DNA from 3 places in the Verminephrobacter eiseniae EF01-2 genome. Region 1 is predicted to be linked to each of the others. Evidence: predicted binding sites of a transcription regulator. Region 1 holds the regulator's gene; each other region holds the start of a gene.
The links. Region 1 encodes FliA, which starts transcription of late flagellar genes. Its sites were predicted from a motif close to CTAAAGTTTNNNNNNNNNNNGCCGNTA; they were not measured.

Region 2: the regulator FliA is predicted to act here: its motif matches at 3,138-3,164, upstream of fliS (flagellar export chaperone FliS).
Region 3: the regulator FliA is predicted to act here: its motif matches at 4,134-4,160, upstream of VEIS_RS21275 (flagellin N-terminal helical domain-containing protein).

What each region holds. Positions count from the first base shown of each region.
Region 1 is NC_008786.1:1,032,857-1,039,018, forward strand. It holds gene gshB (glutathione synthase) at 1-675, opposite strand, end outside; gene VEIS_RS04565 (benzoate/H(+) symporter BenE family transporter) at 702-1,889, opposite strand; gene VEIS_RS04570 (glycerate kinase type-2 family protein) at 1,971-3,353, shown strand; gene VEIS_RS04575 (RNA polymerase sigma factor FliA) at 3,412-4,137, opposite strand; gene flhF (flagellar biosynthesis protein FlhF) at 4,142-5,581, opposite strand; gene flhA (flagellar biosynthesis protein FlhA) at 5,578-6,162, opposite strand, start outside.
Region 2 is NC_008786.1:1,230,829-1,236,990, forward strand. It holds gene VEIS_RS05435 (NAD(P)/FAD-dependent oxidoreductase) at 1-286, opposite strand, end outside; gene VEIS_RS05440 (ABC transporter ATP-binding protein) at 301-1,068, opposite strand; gene VEIS_RS05445 (ABC transporter permease) at 1,074-1,841, opposite strand; gene VEIS_RS05450 (ABC transporter substrate-binding protein) at 1,838-2,854, opposite strand; gene fliS (flagellar export chaperone FliS) at 3,196-3,636, shown strand; gene VEIS_RS05460 (flagellar protein FliT) at 3,640-3,936, shown strand; gene fliE (flagellar hook-basal body complex protein FliE) at 3,994-4,317, opposite strand; gene fliF (flagellar basal-body MS-ring/collar protein FliF) at 4,507-6,162, shown strand, end outside.
Region 3 is NC_008786.1:4,841,307-4,847,468, forward strand. It holds partial or broken gene VEIS_RS31745 (flagellin) at 1-626, opposite strand, end outside; partial or broken gene VEIS_RS31385 (diaminopimelate epimerase) at 825-993, opposite strand; gene fliD (flagellar filament capping protein FliD) at 1,008-2,456, opposite strand; gene VEIS_RS21275 (flagellin N-terminal helical domain-containing protein) at 2,562-4,067, opposite strand; gene VEIS_RS21280 (flagellin N-terminal helical domain-containing protein) at 4,328-5,848, shown strand; gene VEIS_RS21285 (O-linked N-acetylglucosamine transferase, SPINDLY family protein) at 5,933-6,162, shown strand, end outside.

The sequences.
Region 1 (6,162 bases):
GCGCGCCAGGCAAAAGGGTACCGGTTTGCCGCCAATGATGAGTACGCGTTTGTCCCCTTCGACGATTTCTGGCAAGAACTTTTGCACCATCACGCTCCGGGCGCCGTGGCGATTCAAGGTTTCGGTAATGCTGCCCAGGTTCAGGCCATCCGGCCCTACGCGGAAGATGCCCATGCCGCCCATGCCATCGAGTGGCTTGAGAATGATGTCTTGGTGCTGTGCATGAAAACGCTGGATGTCCCCCGCATCGCGCGTCACCAGCGTGGGGCCTATGAACTGGGGAAATTCCATGATCGCCAGCTTTTCCGGGTGGTCGCGCAAGGCCCGGGGTTTGTTGAATACCCTGGCTCCTTCACGTTCGGCCTGTTCCAGCAGGTGGGTGGCGTAGAAGTACTCGCTGTCGAAGGGCGGGTCTTTGCGCATGAGCACCGCATCAAAGTCTGCCAGCCAGGCGCTATGCTGCGCCGGGGCGTCGTACCAGTGGGTTGGGTCGCCGGTCAGGCGGATGTCCTGCACCCGGGCGCTTACTTTGCTGCCGCGTTGCCACATGATGTGCTGCGGTTCGCTCACTGTCAGGGTGTGGCCACGCCGCTGCGCTTCGCGCATCATCGCGAACGTGGTGTCCTTGTAGATCTTGAAGCTGTGCAGAGGGTCGGCAATGAAGAGCAGTTCCATGGTGTCAGATCAGAAGGGTGTGCGACTCAAGTGTCTTCGGCCTGCGAACGCCTGTACTGTTGCACAAACAGCGCAATGCTGCCGCAGACCACGCCCCAGAATGCAGACCCCACGCCGACGATGACCACCCCGCTGAGTGTCACCAGAAAGGTGATGAGTGCCGCTTCGCGGTGGGTCTCATCGCGCAATGCGGTTGCCAGGCCGTTGGCTATGGTTCCCAGCAGCGCCAAGCCGGCGATGGCCACCACCAGTTCTTTGGGAAACGCGGTCAGCAGTCCGGTGATCACCGCACCAAAGAGCCCGATCATCACATAGAGCGCGCCGCACGATACGGCGGCCGTGTAGCGCCGGCTGCGGTCCCGATGCGCTTCGGCGCCCATGCACATGGCTGCCGTGATGGCACTGAAGTTCAGCGCAAAGGCCCCGAAGGGCGCCAGCGCCAAGGTGGCCAACCCGGTGAGCGTGATGAGCCGGGATACGGGCAGGTCGTAGCCGGTGGCACGGATCACCGCCACGCCGGGCAGGTTCTGCGAGGCCATGGTGACGACAAACAGCGGGATCGCCAGGCTGACGATGGCGGCGACACTGAACCGGGGTGCGGTGAAGATCGGCTGCGCCAGTTCCAGCGTCACGGCCGACCAGGCCATCCGGCCTTGGGAGGCCGCATACACCACGGCCACGGCCAGCGTGATGACCACGGCATAGCGCGCAGCCAGCCGGCGGCTGAGCAGATACACCAGCAGCATCAGGAGCACCAGCGGCAGCGCCGTCTGGGCGGCGACAAACGCTTGCAGGCCGAACCGGGCCAGCACGCCGGCCAGCAGCGCGGTGGCGATTTCCATCGGGATGCGGTTCATCACGCGCTCGAACCAGCCGGTGATGCCCGCCAGCGTAATGAGCACCGCGCTCGCCATGAAGGCGCCAACGGCTTGCGCCATGTCGAAGCCCCCCGCCAGCCCGGCCGTTGCCAGCACGGCGGCGCCCGGTGTCGACCAGGCCACCATGACGGGCTGGCGCAGTATCAGCGAAGGCACCAGCGAGCACAGTCCCGAGCCCAGGCCCAGCGCCCACACCCAGGAACTGATCTGGGCCGGCGTGGCACCAAACGCCTGCGCGGCCTGGAACACGATGGCCACCGAACTGGTAAAGCCCACCAACACCGCAACGAACCCGGCGACGGCGGTCGAGAGGCTCAGGTCTTTGAAAAACTGCATGGCCCGATTCTGGCATCGTGCCTGCTGGAGCGCTCTGCGCAGGGCGCCAGCCCCGGGCGGGCATTGCAGCACAATGACGCCATGCACCCCAGCCTGTCTGCCCCGGCCGCAGCGCCGGACGCCACATCGTCCGGCGCGTCGTCCGCCACCGCGTTGCCGGATTTCCGCTGCCGACCGCGCGCCTTCCTGCGCGCCCTGTTCGATGCCGCCGTGCGCAGCGCGCAACCCTTGCATGGCATGCGCGCATGGCTGCCGCCGCCGCCCAAGGGGCGCACCCTGGTGCTGGGGGCGGGCAAGGCCGGCGGCGCGATGGCGCAGGCGCTGGAGGCGCTGTGGCCTGCCGATGCGCCCTTGTCCGGTCTGGTGATCACGCGCTATGGGCATGTCCCGCCCCGGCCTGCGGGCCTGCCGCAGCGCATCGACGTGGTCCAGGCCGCGCACCCGGTGCCCGATGCGGCGGGCTTGGCGGCGGCGCAGCGCATTCTCGATCTGACCCGGGGACTGACCGCAGATGACTTGGTGCTGTGCCTGATCTCCGGCGGGGGCTCGGCATTGCTGAGCTTGCCCTGCGACGGTTTGACGCTGGCGGACAAGCAGCGCATCAACCGCGCGCTGCTGGACAGCGGGGCCCCTATTGGCGCGATGAACTGTGTGCGCAAGCATTTGTCGCGCATCAAGGGCGGACGGCTGGCGGCGGCCTGTCTGCCCGCGCGGGTGGTGACGCTGGGCATCAGCGATGTGCCGGGCGACGATGTCTCGGTCATCGCCAGCGGCCCGACCGTGCCCGATGCCAGCAGTTGTGCCGAGACGCTGGCGCTTCTGGTGCGCTACGGCATCGATCTGCCCGCCGGCATCGGGGCTGCATTGCAGGCCGGGATGCTGGAAACGCCCAAGCCCGGCGACCCCCGTTTTGCGGGCCATGCCGTGCACTTGATCGCCACGCCCTGGCAAGCGCTGGCGGCGGCGGCCGAAGCGGCGCGCGCGGCAGGGCTGGCGGCCCATCTGTTGTCCGACGAGATCGAGGGCGAGGCGCGCGAGGTGGGCCGGGTGCATGCGGCCTTGGCGCGCTCGGTGGCGCGGCGCGGGCAGCCGTTTGCCAGGCCCTGCGTGATTTTGTCGGGGGGCGAGACCTCCGTCACGGTGCGCCCGCGCGCGCCCGGCGTGCCGGCGGGGCGGGGCGGCAGGGCCGGGGAGTTTTGCCTGGGCTTGGCGCAGGCGCTGCAAGGCCAGGGCGGCGTGTGGGCCTTGGCGGCCGATACCGACGGTATCGATGGCAGTGAAGACAACGCCGGGGTTTTTGTCGACCCCAACACCCTGGCCAGGGCCGAGGCCCAGGGTCTGCGCTGCGCCGAGCATCTGGCGCGCAACGACGCCTGGGGGTTTTTTGCCAAGCTCGACGACCTGCTGCTGACCGGCCCCACGTACACCAATGTGAATGACTTCCGTGCGCTACTTATTTTGTAGCCACAAACGCATGGGTATCAAGCGCTCGGGGCGGCTCGGGGCGGTTTGCGTACAGCGTCTAATGCGCGCGCATCTTGGCCCGCAGCCGGACTATCGACTGGCTGTGCAGTTGGCACACCCGCGATTCGGTGATGCCGAGCACGGCGGCGATTTCCTTGAGGTTCATGTCGTGCTCGTAGTACATGCCCATGATGTGCTGCTCGCGCTCTGGCAGGCTTTGGATGGCGGCCACCAGCGAGGTCTTGAGGCGCTGGTCGCGCAGCAGTTCGACCGGGTCGGCGGCGCTGTCGACGATGTGGCGCTCCAGAAATCCGTCTTCCGCTTCGCGCTCGTCACGGCCCTGTCCCATGTCCTCCAGGTACACCAGTTGGGTGCCGCGAACCTTGCCCAGCAGGCTCTGGTAGCTGGCCAGGTGCAGGCCCATCTCGCTGGCGATCTCCGACTCCAGCGGGCTGCGGCCCAGTCTTTGCTCCAGCCTGTGCACGGCCTGCTCGATCTCTTTTTGGCTCTTGCGCGCACTGCGCGACATCCAGTCGCCCTCGCGCAATTGGTCGAGCATGGCGCCGCGGATGCGCTGGCTGGCAAAGGTCTCGAATTGCACGCCCTGGGCCACCTGGTAGCGCGACAGGGCGTCGGCCAGGCCCATCATGCCGACCTGTATCAGGTCATCGAGCTCCACATTGGCGGGCAGTTTGGCGATCATGTGGTGCGCGATCTTGCGCACCAGCGGGACATGCTGGCGCAGCAGCGCATCGCGGTCGAGCTGGCCTTTGGCGGTGTACATCGGATCAGTGGTGCCAGACACCATGCGCAGGCGTTGGCGAGAAGAAGAAGTTCAACTCGCTGGCCTTGGGGTCGAAGGCCGATGGGGCCGGGGCCCGCATCGATGCGCTGACCAGTTGCTGCGCATCGGCGCGCTGCCAGTCTTCGGGAACGCGCTGGCCCTGGGTCAGGCCGCGCAGCAGCACCCGGTGGCGGATCAGCGCATCGATCGCCGGGCCTGGCTTGGCCGCTTCGTCCAGTTTGGACAGGATGGCTTGCAGCGCCTGCGGCGGGCCAGCGCCAGCGCCGCTCTCGTAGGCGCCGAGCATCTCGTCGAGCGTATCCCCGTGGCAGCCGGCGTTGAGCACCAGCAAGCGGTTGACCTGGGGCAGATCGCGCAGATCGGTCAGTTCGCGTTTGCGGGGGTCGCGGGGGGGCAGACCGGGGGTGTCGATCAGCACCAGCTTCTTGCCGCAAAACAGGCCCAGCAGGTCGTGCAGCGCGGCGCGGTCATGGGCCAGATGGGCGACGATGCCCAGCATGCGGCCATGGCTGCGCAACTGCTCATGCGCGCCCGGGCGGTAGCCGTCCATCGTGATCAGGCCCACGCTGTCGGCGCCGTGGCTGCGGGCGCACAGCGCGGCCAGTTTGGCGATGGTGGTGGTCTTGCCCACGCCGGTGGCTCCGAGCAGCGCGTAGATGCCGCCTTGCTCGTACAGCGGGGGTGCGGCCAGATCGGTGCGCAGGTTGTGTGCCAGCGCCTGCAGCAGCCAGCGCACCGAGGCGGCGGCCGACAGGTCGGGCGGCATGCGTTCGAGCAGTGCGCGGGCCAGCGTGGGCGAGTAGGCGGCGCGGATCAGCTTGAGCATCAGCTGCGACTGTATCGGGTGCTGGCGCGCCTGCCCCAGCCAGGCCAGCGTGTCCAGGCGGTCTTCGATCAGCGCCTGCATCGCATGCAGTTGCTGCGCCACGCCGGGCGGGTTGGGGTGTGCCACGGCGGACGCCGGCATCGGTTCGAACGCCGGCGCGGGCATGGGCCCGGACGCCGCCGGTATCGGCGTAGGCGCCGGTTCGCGGCGCTGTCCTGACGGGGTCGGCGTTGCCGGGGGCGCTGGCGCGGGACTCTGCAGTGCGGCCTCATGGCGGCGGCGCAACATGCGCTCGCGCACGTAATCCTGAAACGACAGGGTGCTCATCGCCAGTTGTTCGGTGTCTTGCGCCACCGGATTGCGCTCCGGGCGACCTGGGCGGGGTGGGGCGGGTGGGGCGGGTGGGGCCGGTGGAGGGGGTGGGGGGCTGGCCGCAGTGGCATCGAGCGCCGACAGCAGGCTTTCGGCCGTGGCCAGCACTTCGACGCCCTGGGCCGTGGGACGGTTGGACAAGATCAGGGTGCCGTCGCCGAAGGCCATGCGCGCTTTCGCCAGGGCCTCCCGGGAGGTGGATGCGTGAAAGCGTTGGATGTTCATGCGGCTGCCCCTTGCAGGATAGGCCCGATGCGGATGCTGTGGGTCTCCGGAATCTCACTGTGCGCGAGCACCTGCAACCGGGGCGCGGCACGGCGCAGCAGGCGGGCGATGGCGCTGCGGATCTGGTCGGGCACCAGCAGGCAGGCGGGCAGGCCCTTTTCCTCTTGCTGCAGGGCCACCTCGGCCGCCTTGTGCGTGAGCAGATCGGCCACGCCGGGGTCCAGCGCCGGGCCGGTGCCGTTGGCATTGCCCAGGGCCTGGACCAACAGACGCTCCAGGCCGGGTTCGATGGCGATGACATCGAGCTCGCGGGCCGGGCCGTAGATCTGCTGCACGATGGCCGGCGCGAGCGCAATGCGCACGCGCCGGGCCAACTCGACCGGGTCGGAGACGCTGCCGGCATGTTCGGCCAGGGTCTCGACGATGGTGCGGATGTCACGGATATGCACCGCCTCTTGCAGCAGCAGCGCAAGCACTTTCTGGAACGCGGCGATCGGGACCATTTTCGGCACCACTTCCTCGATGAGCCGCGGTGCCAGCTTGGCCACATGCTCGACCAACTGCTGGGTCTCCGTGCGGCT
Region 2 (6,162 bases), 200 kb from region 1:
TGCCGGTGTTGTGCGGCAAGCTGATCAGAAAGCCGGAATTGCGGCCCGATGCGCCGTCGCCGATGGTTGTCGCGTCGACCACCAGCACGCTGGCCTGGGGTTGCAGTTGTGCGATTCTGCGGGCTGCCGCCAAGCCGGTGAAGCCGGCGCCGATCACGATCGCGTCGAAATCCCGCGCGCTCGGGGCGGTGGTGTGTGCCAAGCGTGGCGCCAGCATCAGGTTCCACCCTGAGCCGGCCCGATAGCCGGGGTGGCTGCGCCTGATTTTGTCGGGTTGATCGTTCATCGCGGCACCGGCGCTCAGGCGGCCCGGCTCTCCAGGCTGCGCATGACTTCGGCCTGCACCTGGTTCCAGATCTGCGACTTCAGCGCGTTGTAGCGCGCCGAGAGCTGAATGTCCGCCGTGCGCGGCTGTGGCAGGTCGTTGCGGATGTCGCAAGCCACGCGGCCGGGGCGGGCGCTCATGATCAGCATTCTGGTGGACAGCAACAGGGCCTCGTCGATCGAATGCGTGATGAAGACGATGGTCTTGCCGCTGTGGGCGTAGATTTGCAGCAGCTCTTGTTGCAGCACTTGGCGCGTCATCGCATCCAGCGCAGCGAACGGCTCGTCGAGCAAGATCACGTCGGGGTCGTTGGCCAGCACGCGCGCGATCGAGACCCGCTGGCGCATGCCGCCGGACAGCGCCTTCGGATAGTGGTGCTCAAAGCCCTCCAGCCCGACCATTGCGATGAAGTGCTGCGCCGTCTGGCGCCGCTCGGCGCGCGCGACGCCCTTCATCTTCAGCCCGAAGCAGACGTTGTCCAGCACGCTCAGCCACGGAAACAGCGCGTATTGCTGAAAGACCATGCCGCAATGCGCGGTGACGCCCTGGACTTGCCGGCCATTGACGAGCACGCGGCCGGACGAAGGCGCATCGAAACCCGCGATGAGGTTGAGCAAGGTGGATTTGCCACAGCCCGATGCGCCCAGCAGCACCACGAATTCGCCCGGCGCAACCTGCATGTCGATGCGATCGAGGGCCTGGAACAGGCCATAGCGCTTGGCGACCGCTTCGAGCGCGATCATTGCGTTCATGGCTGCCACCTCAGCAGCTTGCGCCCGATGGCGCGAAACACCACATCGGTGAGCAGCACGGTCAGGCTGATCATGACCATGCCCAGGACCACGACCTCGGTCTGAAAGAACTCTTTGCCGTTCATGATCAGAAAGCCAAGCCCTTCGCGCGCCGCGACCAGTTCTGCGGAGATGACGCAGGTCCAGGCCAGGCCCAAAATGATCTTCAGCCCGCTCAGAATCTGCGGCAGGCTGCCCGGCAGAACCACTTCGCGCATCACCTGCCAGCGGCTGGCGCCCAGGTTTTGTGCTGCGCGAATGAGCACAGGGTCGACATTGCGCGTGGCTTCGATGACGTAGACCAATGCCGGCGCAAAGCAGCCCATGAAGACGATGCTGTACTTTTGCGTTTCGGTGATGCCGAACCACAGCAGCGACAGCGGGATCCAGCTCATCGAAGGCAGGGGCCGGAGCAAGGAAAGAATGGGATCGAAGGCTGCGCGCGCATAGCGCGACATGCCCAGAAAGATGCCCAGCGGAATCGCGACCACCGTGGCGGCCAGGAATCCGGTCATCACGCGCCGGGCCGAGGCAAGCACATGCCCGGGCAACGCGCCATCGCTTGCCATGGCCAGGCCGCGCGCCCATACGGCGCTCGGCGGCGGCAAAAAGACCGGATCGACCAGGCCGCTGCGGCATGTGCCCTCCCACAGCGCCAGGAAGGCCAGCACGGCGACGCAGGCCGTGGCCAGCAGCGCATGCCGGGGTGTTGGATCGGGGTTCATGCCAAGTGCGAGGCATCGATCCATTGGCCAACGACCGGGGCCTTGTCGATCTGTTTGTGCGCCACCAGCATGTCGGCCAAACCCTGCAGTCCATCGACATAGGTGCCTGGCACCTTGAGCAGGTTCCGCTGCTGTTCGCTGCCGTACCACTGCGCCCCCAAGATGGCCTCCACCTGGTCTGCCAGCGACAGGCCGGTCAGCGCGAGCAACTGCCGGGCGGCTTCCTGCGGGCGGTCGCGCAGCATCGCGATGGCACTGAAATAGCCCTTGAGAAAGCCGCGCACGGCCAGCGGATTCTTGTCGGCAAACGCCTGGCGCACCACCAGAACATCCGGGCCCGGGGTGACCTTGTGGCTCTTGAACAGCGAGAACGCCGTGTCATCGGCGAGCAGCTTGATGCCCGGCAGCGCGCGAATCCGGTGAAATTGCGGCGTCCATGCCGCCGCCGCATCGATCTGGCCGGCCGCCATCGCCGCAGGCAACTCCGGGGCCGGCACATTCAGCACCGTCACATCGGCAGGCCCCAGGCCCGCGCCAGCCAGCAGGTCGAGCACCAGCAGGTGCGCGCTGGAGGCGAAGGTCACGCCGATTTTCTTGCCCCTCAGGTGCTCGATGGCGCTGACATCGGAGCGGACAAACAAGCCCTCGACGCGGCCGAAGTCCTCCGGCACGGCGATGATGGCAAAGTGCCTGGAACCGCGCGCCATCAGCGCCAGTGCCGAGACGATGCCGGTGCAGGCGATGTCGATCCCACCGGACAGGACGGCGCTCATGCGCGCCGAGGAGGTGCCGAAGGATTGCCATCGCAGATCGATCGACGCCGCCGGGAGCGTGCCGCTTTTCAGCGCCAGATAAGCCGGATAGTGGCCCAGCCAGGCCGAGCCGCCATAGTGGATGGTGGTTTGCGCGGCCAGCCCCTGGGCCATGCCGATGACGGGATGGGCGATGGCCGCAGTGGCGGCGCAGGCGCGCAGGAAATGACGGCGCGAGCGATGACGATGCAAGTGGTGCATGGGAACCTCCGGGTGGTGGGCGCGGCGTAACGACCCGCAGCGCATTCAACGCAACGCAATGCGAGCGCCAAGCCATCGGATCAGCGTTTCGAAACTCGTCGAAGACCTCGTTTTCCAATGCGCCACGGCTGGCCTGCAACCCTTCTAACCCTTCTTGTCTGGGGTTCTTCGGATTCTCTGTTGGCCGCCGGTCTTCGGAAATCAACGTAAGGGAAATCGATGCTCATCATCAAGAAAATCACTTTCGGCGGAACAGACCCCGTCGAGGGCTGCAATCAGGGGCTTCAAGTTTGTCCGGCGCGGGCCGATAACCTGAGGCAACCATCGCAAGGATCGCCAGCATGTTCAGCGCCTACAGCCCCCGTGCCGCCAACGCTTATCAGCGCATCGATGTGGAGACCAGCATGTACGCGCTGGACCAGCACCAACTGGTCAGTCTGCTGTATGGCGGGGTCTTGCATTCGATTGCCACGGCGCGCGGCGCCTTGGCGCGCGGCGATGTGTTGGGCAAGGTCAATGGCATTGCCAAGGCGATCCGGATTTTGCAAGAGGGCCTGGGCATTTCGCTGGACCGGGCCGGCGGCGGCGAACTGGCCAACAACCTGGGGGCGCTGTACGACTACTGCGTGCGCCGCCTGACGCTGGCCAATGCCCGCAATGACGATGCGATGCTGCAGGAGGTCATGCTGCTGATCAGGCCGGTGGCCCAGGGCTGGGATGGCATCAGGAACACGCGCGCCGACGCCCCGGCCGCAGCCCAATCCATGTTGGCAGGAGTTTGAGCCATGTCGCAGTTGATGGACTATTACAAGGCGATCGAAGACAGCAGCGCCGGCATGCTCGATGCGGCCAGGCGCGAGGATTGGGATGCGGTGCTGCGCTACGAAAGTGCCTGCGCCGTGCTGATCGGGCAGTTGCGCTTTCAAGCGCAACTGCAGCCATTGCGGCCCGAGCAGCGCCGGGAGAAGTCGCGCATCATGCAGCGCATCTTGCGCAACGACGCCCGGATCCGTTGCCTGGCCGAGCCTTGGCTGGCCCGGTGCGAGCAGTTGCTGGCCGACCGGTTGCCGACGCTGCACTGAAAGCGACGGGCGGCTGGCGCCCGGATTCAGGCGCGCGCCGGGCCGCAAACCACATCGTCAGACCTGCATGTTCATGATGTCGGTGTAGGCCTGCACCATCCGGTTGCGCACATTCAAGGCGGCCTGAAAGCCGATCTGGGCTTTCTGGATGGCGACCATGGTTTCTTCCAGACTGACGGCGGGGTCTTCCAACTGCACTTGTTTTTGCAGATCGGCCGAGCGGCTTTGCGCCGCGCTGACCGATTGCAGTGCGGTTTTGAAGGCGCCGGGAAATCCCGCTTCCTGGCCCACGGCCTGGCTTGCATCTTGTGGCGCGGCGGCGCGGCGCGCCAGGCCGGCGCTCGTCAGCGGGGTGGCAAGGCTCGGGGGGCGAAGGTCCATGGCGGTATCCCCGTGGGCAGTGGCGATATCAATGGCGATATGACGGCATATCCTGGCGCGCGCCACGGCGCCGGGTGTCGGGAATTGATGGCCATACGGGCGGTTTATCCGGCGAGCAGGGCGGCGGCGTAGCCAAACAATGGCCTCTACGCCCGGTCTGCTGCCGGGACTGTTGCATTGGAAAGCAAGATGTCGGCTGTTGCAGAGCTCCCCCCCGATCCGCTCCCGCCGCCGCCGACGACGGGGCCGCTGTGGTGGCAGCGCCTGTCGGCGCTGAACCGGGCGCAGCGCATGCGGCTGGGTGCGGGCGTGGCGCTGCTGGTGCTGGCGGCTGTCGCGGCCCTGGTTCTGGGGCACCAGCCGGACTATCGGGTGCTGTTTGGCAACCTGAGCGACAAGGATGGCGGCACCATCGTGGCCCAACTGTCGCAAATGAATGTGCCCTACCGGCTGGCCGAGGGCGGCGGCGCCATTTTGGTCCCTGCCGATCGGGTGCACGAGGTGCGGCTGCGCCTGGCAAGCCAGGGTCTGCCCAAGGGGTCGGTGGTCGGTTTCGAGCTGATGGAGTCGAGCAAATTCGGGGTGACGCAGTTTCAGGAGCGGCTGAACTTTCGGCGCGGCCTCGAGGGTGAGCTGACGCGCTCGATACAGGCGCTGTCGCCGGTGCAAAGCGCGCGCGTGCATCTGGCGCTGCCCGAGCAGAACGGGTTTTTCCGCGAGCAGCAAAAGCCTTCGGCCTCGGTGCTGGTGAGTCTGTATCCGGGCCGTTTTCTGGAGCGCGCCCAGTTGGCCGGCATCGTGCATCTGGTGGCGGCCAGCGTGCCCGAGATGGCGCCCTCGGCGGTCAGCGTGCTCGACGACACCGGCAAGCTGCTCTCGCGTTCGCCCGACGGCGCAGCGGACGCCGAGGTGAATGCGCAGCAACTGCTGCATGTGCAGCGCATCGAGCAGCAGTACACCCGCCGCATCCTGGACATTCTGGAGCCGGTGGTCGGCCGCGACAACGTCAAGGCGCAGGTGACGGCCGATGTCGATTTCACGCAGACCGAGTCGAGCTCCGAGCAGTTTCGCCCGAACCAGCAGCCGGAATCGGGCGCGGTGCGCAGCCAGCAACTGCTGGAAAGCAGGAGCGGCGCCAACAAGCTGCCCACCGGCATTCCGGGCGCGGTGAGCAATCAGCCGCCGGTGCCGTCCACGGCCCCCATCAATGGCCCCAACCCGGCGCCCAACGCAGGCGGCCAGCAAGGCCCGGACGAGCAGACCAACAAGCGTGAATCGACCACCAACTACGAGCTCGACCGGACGGTGCGCGTGGTGCGCGGCAGCACCGGGACCGTCAAGCGGCTCAGCGCTGCGGTGGTGGTCAACTACCAGTCGGTGCTGGACAAGGGCCGGGCCGTGAGCCGCGCGCTGACGCCCGAGCAGATCGGGCAGATGACGGCGCTGGTGCGCGAAAGCATTGGCTTCGACAGCGCGCGCGGCGATTCGGTGAACCTGATGAACACCCCGTTCCAACTGACGGTGACGCCGCCCGAGGCACTGGCCTGGTGGCAGCGGCCCGCGCTGATCGATCTGGCCAAGACCCTGGCCTGGCCCGTGGGTGCGCTGCTGTTCGCTGCGCTGGTGCTGCTGGGTCTGGTGTGGCCGGTGCTCAGGCCCCCCCGCGCCGTGGCGGGGCGCCAACTCGATGCGCTGGAGGCCGAGACCCCGGAGCGCCCGGCGTTGCCGGCACCGATCATCAGGAATGAGCCACTGCTGCCGACCCCCGAGCAGCTGCGTCTGCAAGAGGCGCGCGCGCTGGCCCGGGAGAATCCGGCGGCCGTGGCCAATATCCTGAAGACCTGG
Region 3 (6,162 bases), 1.8 Mb from region 1:
CGCGACTGCAACGCGCCGAGCGTGGCCCGCTGGTTGTTGATAAAGGCCAGCCCGGCATCCACGGTTTTCAGTGCCTCGGTCGCTTTTTTGAAAGTCGTTACCTCCAGACCGGCAACTTCTTGCAGGGAGGAGGCTGAGTCGGCGGAAGCCGTGGCGTCGGAAGCGTTCGTGGTGGTGACGACAGTGGAGAAGGACTTGTCGGCATCGAGCACCACGCAACCACTGACGCTCGCATTGCCGACAGCATCGATGCTGACGCCAGAAATAATGGTCAAAACGGCTGCGTTGCCAACGAACGGGCCATCGGCTTGCAGAATGGCCTACCCCAGCGCTGCCCCCGATGGAGCATTGTCCGAGCGCAGTTGAAAGGTGTAGGCCCCGGCCACTGTGAACTGCAGTTGCACTTCGGTGCGCGCCGAGGCCGTGACGCCGGTATTGGCGCTTTCCCGATGGATCAGGTCGGCCATCGCATGGGCCGTGCTCCCGCGGCCGATGGTGAAATTGCCCGTGCCCAGTGCGCCGTTGACAGTCGATATGCCAGCGGTCACGCCATTGCTCCCCCAGCCGGCAGCGTTCGCCGCAGCGCCGGAACCATTGGCCGCAGTATTTTGATAGTTGCCATACATGCCCCCCCAGGCCGCGCACTGAAAAACACGGCCGTTGGGCAACGATGGGGGGGTTCGGTGGGTTCGCGGGCCATCCCGCTGTCCCACTCTCCTGCTCTTGCGCCATTGCTCTGTCCCAGTCCCTCTCTCGCGCTATTTGTTTGCCCACTCGCCCGAACCGTGACCTGTCTTGGCACCGTCGATCGCGCCAGCGCTGCCTAGCGTCGCGTCACCGATCATCTGTCGGTCTGCGCTGGCCATCGAAGCGCATCGCGGCGTTGCATCGCTTGCCAATACAGCTCGGTATGGGCTGCGCGATGCGCCTTGCGCTGCGCTCCGATGGCTGCGCGCAGCCTACGACATCTGATCGGTGACGCGGCACTAGCAGTGCGCCGGCCGGCCTCAACGGGGCGGCGGCTTGTTCCAGATGGCAACCTGTTGCGAGATATAGGCGTTCAAGCCATTCAGGCTGCTCAGTTGGGTGTCGAGCGCGTTGTAGCGCTGCGTGATCCGTTGCTCGAAGGCGTCCGCCGCCGCGTTCACCTGCGCCTGGTCCCGGCTGTTGCGCGCCAGGCTTTGCTGTAGCGTGTCGTACTTGGACTGGAAGAAGCCGGTGCCCGACAGCAGCGCGCTGGTCAGCGCCTTCATCTGCACGGCAATGCCGTTGGCCGAACCGCCGCCGGTGCTGCTCAGCAGGTTTTTCACATCGCCCGGTCTTTCGGCCAGCGCCCGGTTCAGCCGGCCGGTATCGACGCTCAGGCCGCCGCCGAGCTGCTGCGTGATGCCGACATCGGCCAGGCGCTGGAACGCGCCGCCGCTGGTGCTGACCGATCGCAGCACACGGAGCAGCGAGTTTTGCAGCGCCAGCGCCGTCGCATCGCCCTGCAGCAAGCCGGCCGTCCGGGTCTTGGCGTCGTACTTGGTGGCGTCTTGCAGCAGATCGTTGATCGCGTTGTAGGCTTTGACGAAGTCGCCGATACGCGCCACGGTGGCCGAATCGTCCTTGCTGACGGAGATTTCCACCGGGGCCTGGGTCACTTGCAGGGCCTGAAAGCCCACGCCGGAGACGGTGCTGGCAAAGGTATTGCTCGCCGATGTCACCGCAATGCCGTTGACCGTGGCCTGCGCATCGGCCGCCGCCTGTGTCACCGTGCTGCTGTCCGTCGCCAGGCTCGACAGGTCGAGCGCCGCCGTATCGGCCGCAGCGCCGTCGGCGCCGCCGGAGGCCGCGCCCTGCGGCAGCACGCTCAGGCGAAAGCCCGCTGCCTGGCCGGTGTTCTGGCTGCGCAGCAGCAGGCGCTCGCCCGAGGGGTCGGACAAAACGGCGGCGCTCACTGCGGCGCCGGCGCCATTGATCTTGCTGGCGACATCGACGAGCTTGTCGCCGGCGCTGATGCGGATGTCCACGGGCTGGCCGCTGGCCGGGATGAAGGAATGGGGGGCCACGCTCCATTGGCCCAGTTCCAGGCGCAATGTGCCGGCGCGCAGCGCAGCGCCGACCGGCAGCAGCGTCCCGGAGGCCGTGGCCTGCGCCTTGGCCAGGCTTTGCACCTCGACGTCGAAGCGGGTCGGCAAGGTGCCGCCCGGCGCCGTGGCCGAGACATATTTGCTGTCCGACGATGCGGTGCTGACGCTGTTCCAGCCCGTGACGCTGGCCAATGCGCGGGTGCTGTCGTCGAGCGTGGCGACCAGCGATTTGAGCTGGCCAAACGCAGAGATTTTGGTATTGACCGTGGTCGCTTGCTGCTTGAGCGCATCCAGCGGCTTTCTTTCCAGCGCCACCAACTGGGAGATGATGTTCTTGACATCCAGGCCGCTGCTGCCGATGCCGGGCGATGAAATGGTGGCCATACCCAACCTCCAGGTTCGACGGGCATTGTGGCGTCCGATGGCGCTGAGCAAACGGCGCCGGCAGGCCGGAAAACCCGTCTCATCGGGCTTTGCCGGCCCCGGGATTCAGCGCAGCAGGGCCAGAACGCTTTGGGGCAACTGGTTCGCCTGGGCCACCATCGCGGTGCCGGCCTGTTGCAGGATTTGGGCGCGCGACAGGTTGGCGGTTTCGGCGGCGAAGTCGGCGTCGAGGATGCGCGAGCGCGATGCCGACAGGTTTTCCGAGGTCACCTGCAGGTTGTCGATCGAGGTTTCAAAGCGCGACTGCAACGCGCCGAGCTTGGCCCGCTGGCTGTTGATGAAAGCCAGCCCGGCATCCACGGTTTTCAGGGCCTCGGTCGCTTTTTTGAAAGTCGTCACATCCAGACCGGCAACTTCTCGCAGAGAGGAGGCCGGGGCGGCAGTCGTGTTGAAAGCGTTCGTGGTGGTGGCGGTAGTGGAGAAGGACTTGTCGGAATCGAGCACCACGTAACCACTGACGGTCGCACTTTGGGCCGCAGTGTCGGTGGTTATGGTTGCTGCGGCGCCAACGGCCGATCCATCGGCTTGCAGTTTCTGGACAGTGATCACGCCTACATTGGTTGCGTCAGTCTCGGCTCTATACAGACCAATGTCCTGTCCTGTGGCATTGGTCAAGACCACTCGATTGTTGGACGCATTCAGCGCGGCGGTGACCCCGGTTTTCGAGGTCTGCTCATTGATCGCCGACACCGCATTCGACAAGCCGTCGGCGGTCGCGGTATTCGCCACCGAGAAAGAAATGGCCTGCCCCAGCGCTGCCCCCGACGGGGTATTGTCCGAGCGCAGTTGAAGGGTGTAGGCCCCGACCGCTCCGAACCCCAGTTCCACCTCGGTGCGCGCCGAGGCCGTGACGCCGGTATTGGCGGTCTGCAGATTGATCATGTCGGTGGTGGCCTTGGCCGTGGCGTTGTCAGTGACGACGATGTTGGCCGAACCCAGTGCGCCGTTGATGGCCAATGTGCCAGTGGTCACGCCATTGGTCCCCCAAGCGGCAGTGGCCGCAGAAACTCCGGCACCATTGGACGACGTATTTTGGTTGTTGCCATACCTGCTGGTGCGCAGATTGGCCGTGGCCGCGACAATGGTCTGGTTGGCATTGGCGCCCACCTGGAACGGCTGTGTGCCAAAGCTGCCATCGATCAGCTTGGCGCCATTGAATTCGGTGGTTTGCGCAATGCGATCGAGCTCGCTGACCAGTTGGCTGACCTCGGCTTGCAGCGCCTGGCGGTCGCTCGAGCTGTTGGTTGCGTTGGCCGACTGCACGGCCAGTTCGCGCACCCGTTGCAGGATGTCCCCCGAGGACTTGAGCGCGCCTTCGGTGGTTTGCGCCAGCGAGATGCCGTCGTTGGCGTTGCGCACCGCCTGGTTCAGGCCGCGAATCTGGCTGCTGAAGCGCTCGGAAATCGCCAGCCCCGCCGCATCGTCCTTGGCGCTGTTGATGCGCAGGCCCGAGGACAGCCGCTGTATCGAGGTGTTCAGCGACGACTGGCTCAGGCCCAGGTTGCGCTGTGCGGTCAGCGATGCAATGTTGGTGTTGATGATCGATGCCATGGCGAATCTCCTGCAAAAAAGCGGCCTGTCGGATGGCGGATGGCCTGCGCCTTCCGTTGCCGATGTTTTCGACCCCGGCCCGGGAAACTTGAGGGACTTCGGGACCGATGGCCGGCGCTGCGGCGCTGCGGCGCAGTAGCGTAGCCGCCCGGCGGCAAGCCGCAAACAGCGCGGTCTTGGTGCGGTTCATTGCGCCAACGCAGCCAGGCGGCACTGCCGACAATGCCCGTCACCCCTGTCCGGCTCAAGGAGCATCTGCCATGGCTGCCACGATCAACACCAATATTGCGTCGCTGACCGCACAGCGCAATCTGGGCCTGAGCCAGTCGTCGCTGAACACCTCGATACAGCGCCTGTCCTCGGGCCTGCGCATCAACAGCGCCAAGGACGATGCGGCGGGGCTGGCGATTTCCGAGCGCTTTACGAGCCAGATTCGCGGCCTGGACCAGGCGGCGCGCAACGCCAATGACGGCATCTCGCTGGCCCAGGTCACCGAAGGGGCGATGAAGTCGGCCAGCGACATCTTGCAGCGGGTGCGCGAGTTGGCGGTGCAGTCGGCCAATGCGTCCAACAGCCCCGGCGACCGCCAGGCGCTGAACCAGGAAGTGGGCCAGTTGGTCAGCGAGCTCGATCGCATTGCGCAAACCACTGAATTCAACGGCGCCAAATTGCTCGACGGCAGCTTTGGCACGCAGCAGTTCCAGGTGGGCGCCAATGCCAACCAGACCATCGTCGCGGCCACGGCCAATCTGCGCACCGGCGTGTATGGCAACAACCAAAACACGGCGGCCAATGGCGCCGGCGCCGATGCCAACATGGGCGCCGATGCCGCCTGGGGGAGCAACGGTGTCGGCACCGGGGCATTGGCCATCAGCGGCGCGCTCGGCTCGGCCAGCATCGGCATCGAGGCGAACCACACGGCCAAGGCCATGGCCGACGCCATCAACCTGAAAACCGCCGATACCGGCGTCACGGCCTCGGCGCGCACCGAGGTGCAGTTGTCCTTTTCTGCGCCCGGCGCTTACACCTTCCAGTTGCGCAGCGAAAACCGCCCGAACCCGCCCGCGCTCGGGCAGCCGATGGCGTTCCATGTGACGGCGACCGGTACGATCGACGGCTTGTCGAACGCGATTGCCGCGATCAATGAGCAATCGGCCAAGACCGGGGTCACCGCCGCGCTGAACCCGGGCGCCACCGGCATCGTGCTGACCAACACCACGGGGCAGGACATCGGCCTGTACAAAAGCGCCAGTGACAGCGGCAATGCGGGCACGATCACTGTCCAAAAGCAAAACGCCGATGGCCTGCCCGCAGGCAGCGCGGGCGCCTTGGCGGCCGCCGCCGGCGTTGGCAATGCCACCGTCAGCGGGTATGTGGTGCTCGATGCGAACAAGCCCTTTTCCACGACCGTCACCACCACGAACGCTTTCAACACCACGGCTCCCGCCGACTCCGCCTCCTCGCTGCAAGAAGTGGCCGGCCTGGATGTGACGACATTCAAAAATGCGACCGAGGCCCTCAAGACCGTGGACTCTGCGCTGTCGTTCATCAATGGCGAGCGCGCCAAGCTCGGCGCGTTGCAGTCGCGCTTCGAGAGCACCATCGCCTCGCTGAACATCACCTCGGAAAACCTGTCGGCATCGCGCTCGCGCATCCTCGACGCCGACTTCGCCACCGAGACGGCGAACCTGTCGCGCGCCCAAATCCTGCAACAGGCCGGCACCGCGATGGTGGCCCAGGCGAACCAGATTCCGCAAGGCGTGCTCAAGCTGTTGCAGTAGCCGTGCCCCGAGCCGTGCCCCGCACAGTACCCCGTACAACGCCCCGTACAACGCCCCGAACGGCGGCCCGGCCAAGGACGCAGCGTGCAAGACAGCCACCCGGCCCCCGGCGCCACGGTCGATGGCCGGTTCCAGCACGCGCTGCAAAGCGCCGATTGGCCCTTGCTGGCGCGCCTGTGCCAGCGGGCGTTGCGCAAAAACCCGCGTGACCTGCCGGCCACGCGGCTGCTCGGCCATGCGCTGGAACGCCTGGGCAAGACTGCCGCGTGCGGGCAGGTCTACCGCCGCGGCGCGCTGCTGTGGCCCAACGATGC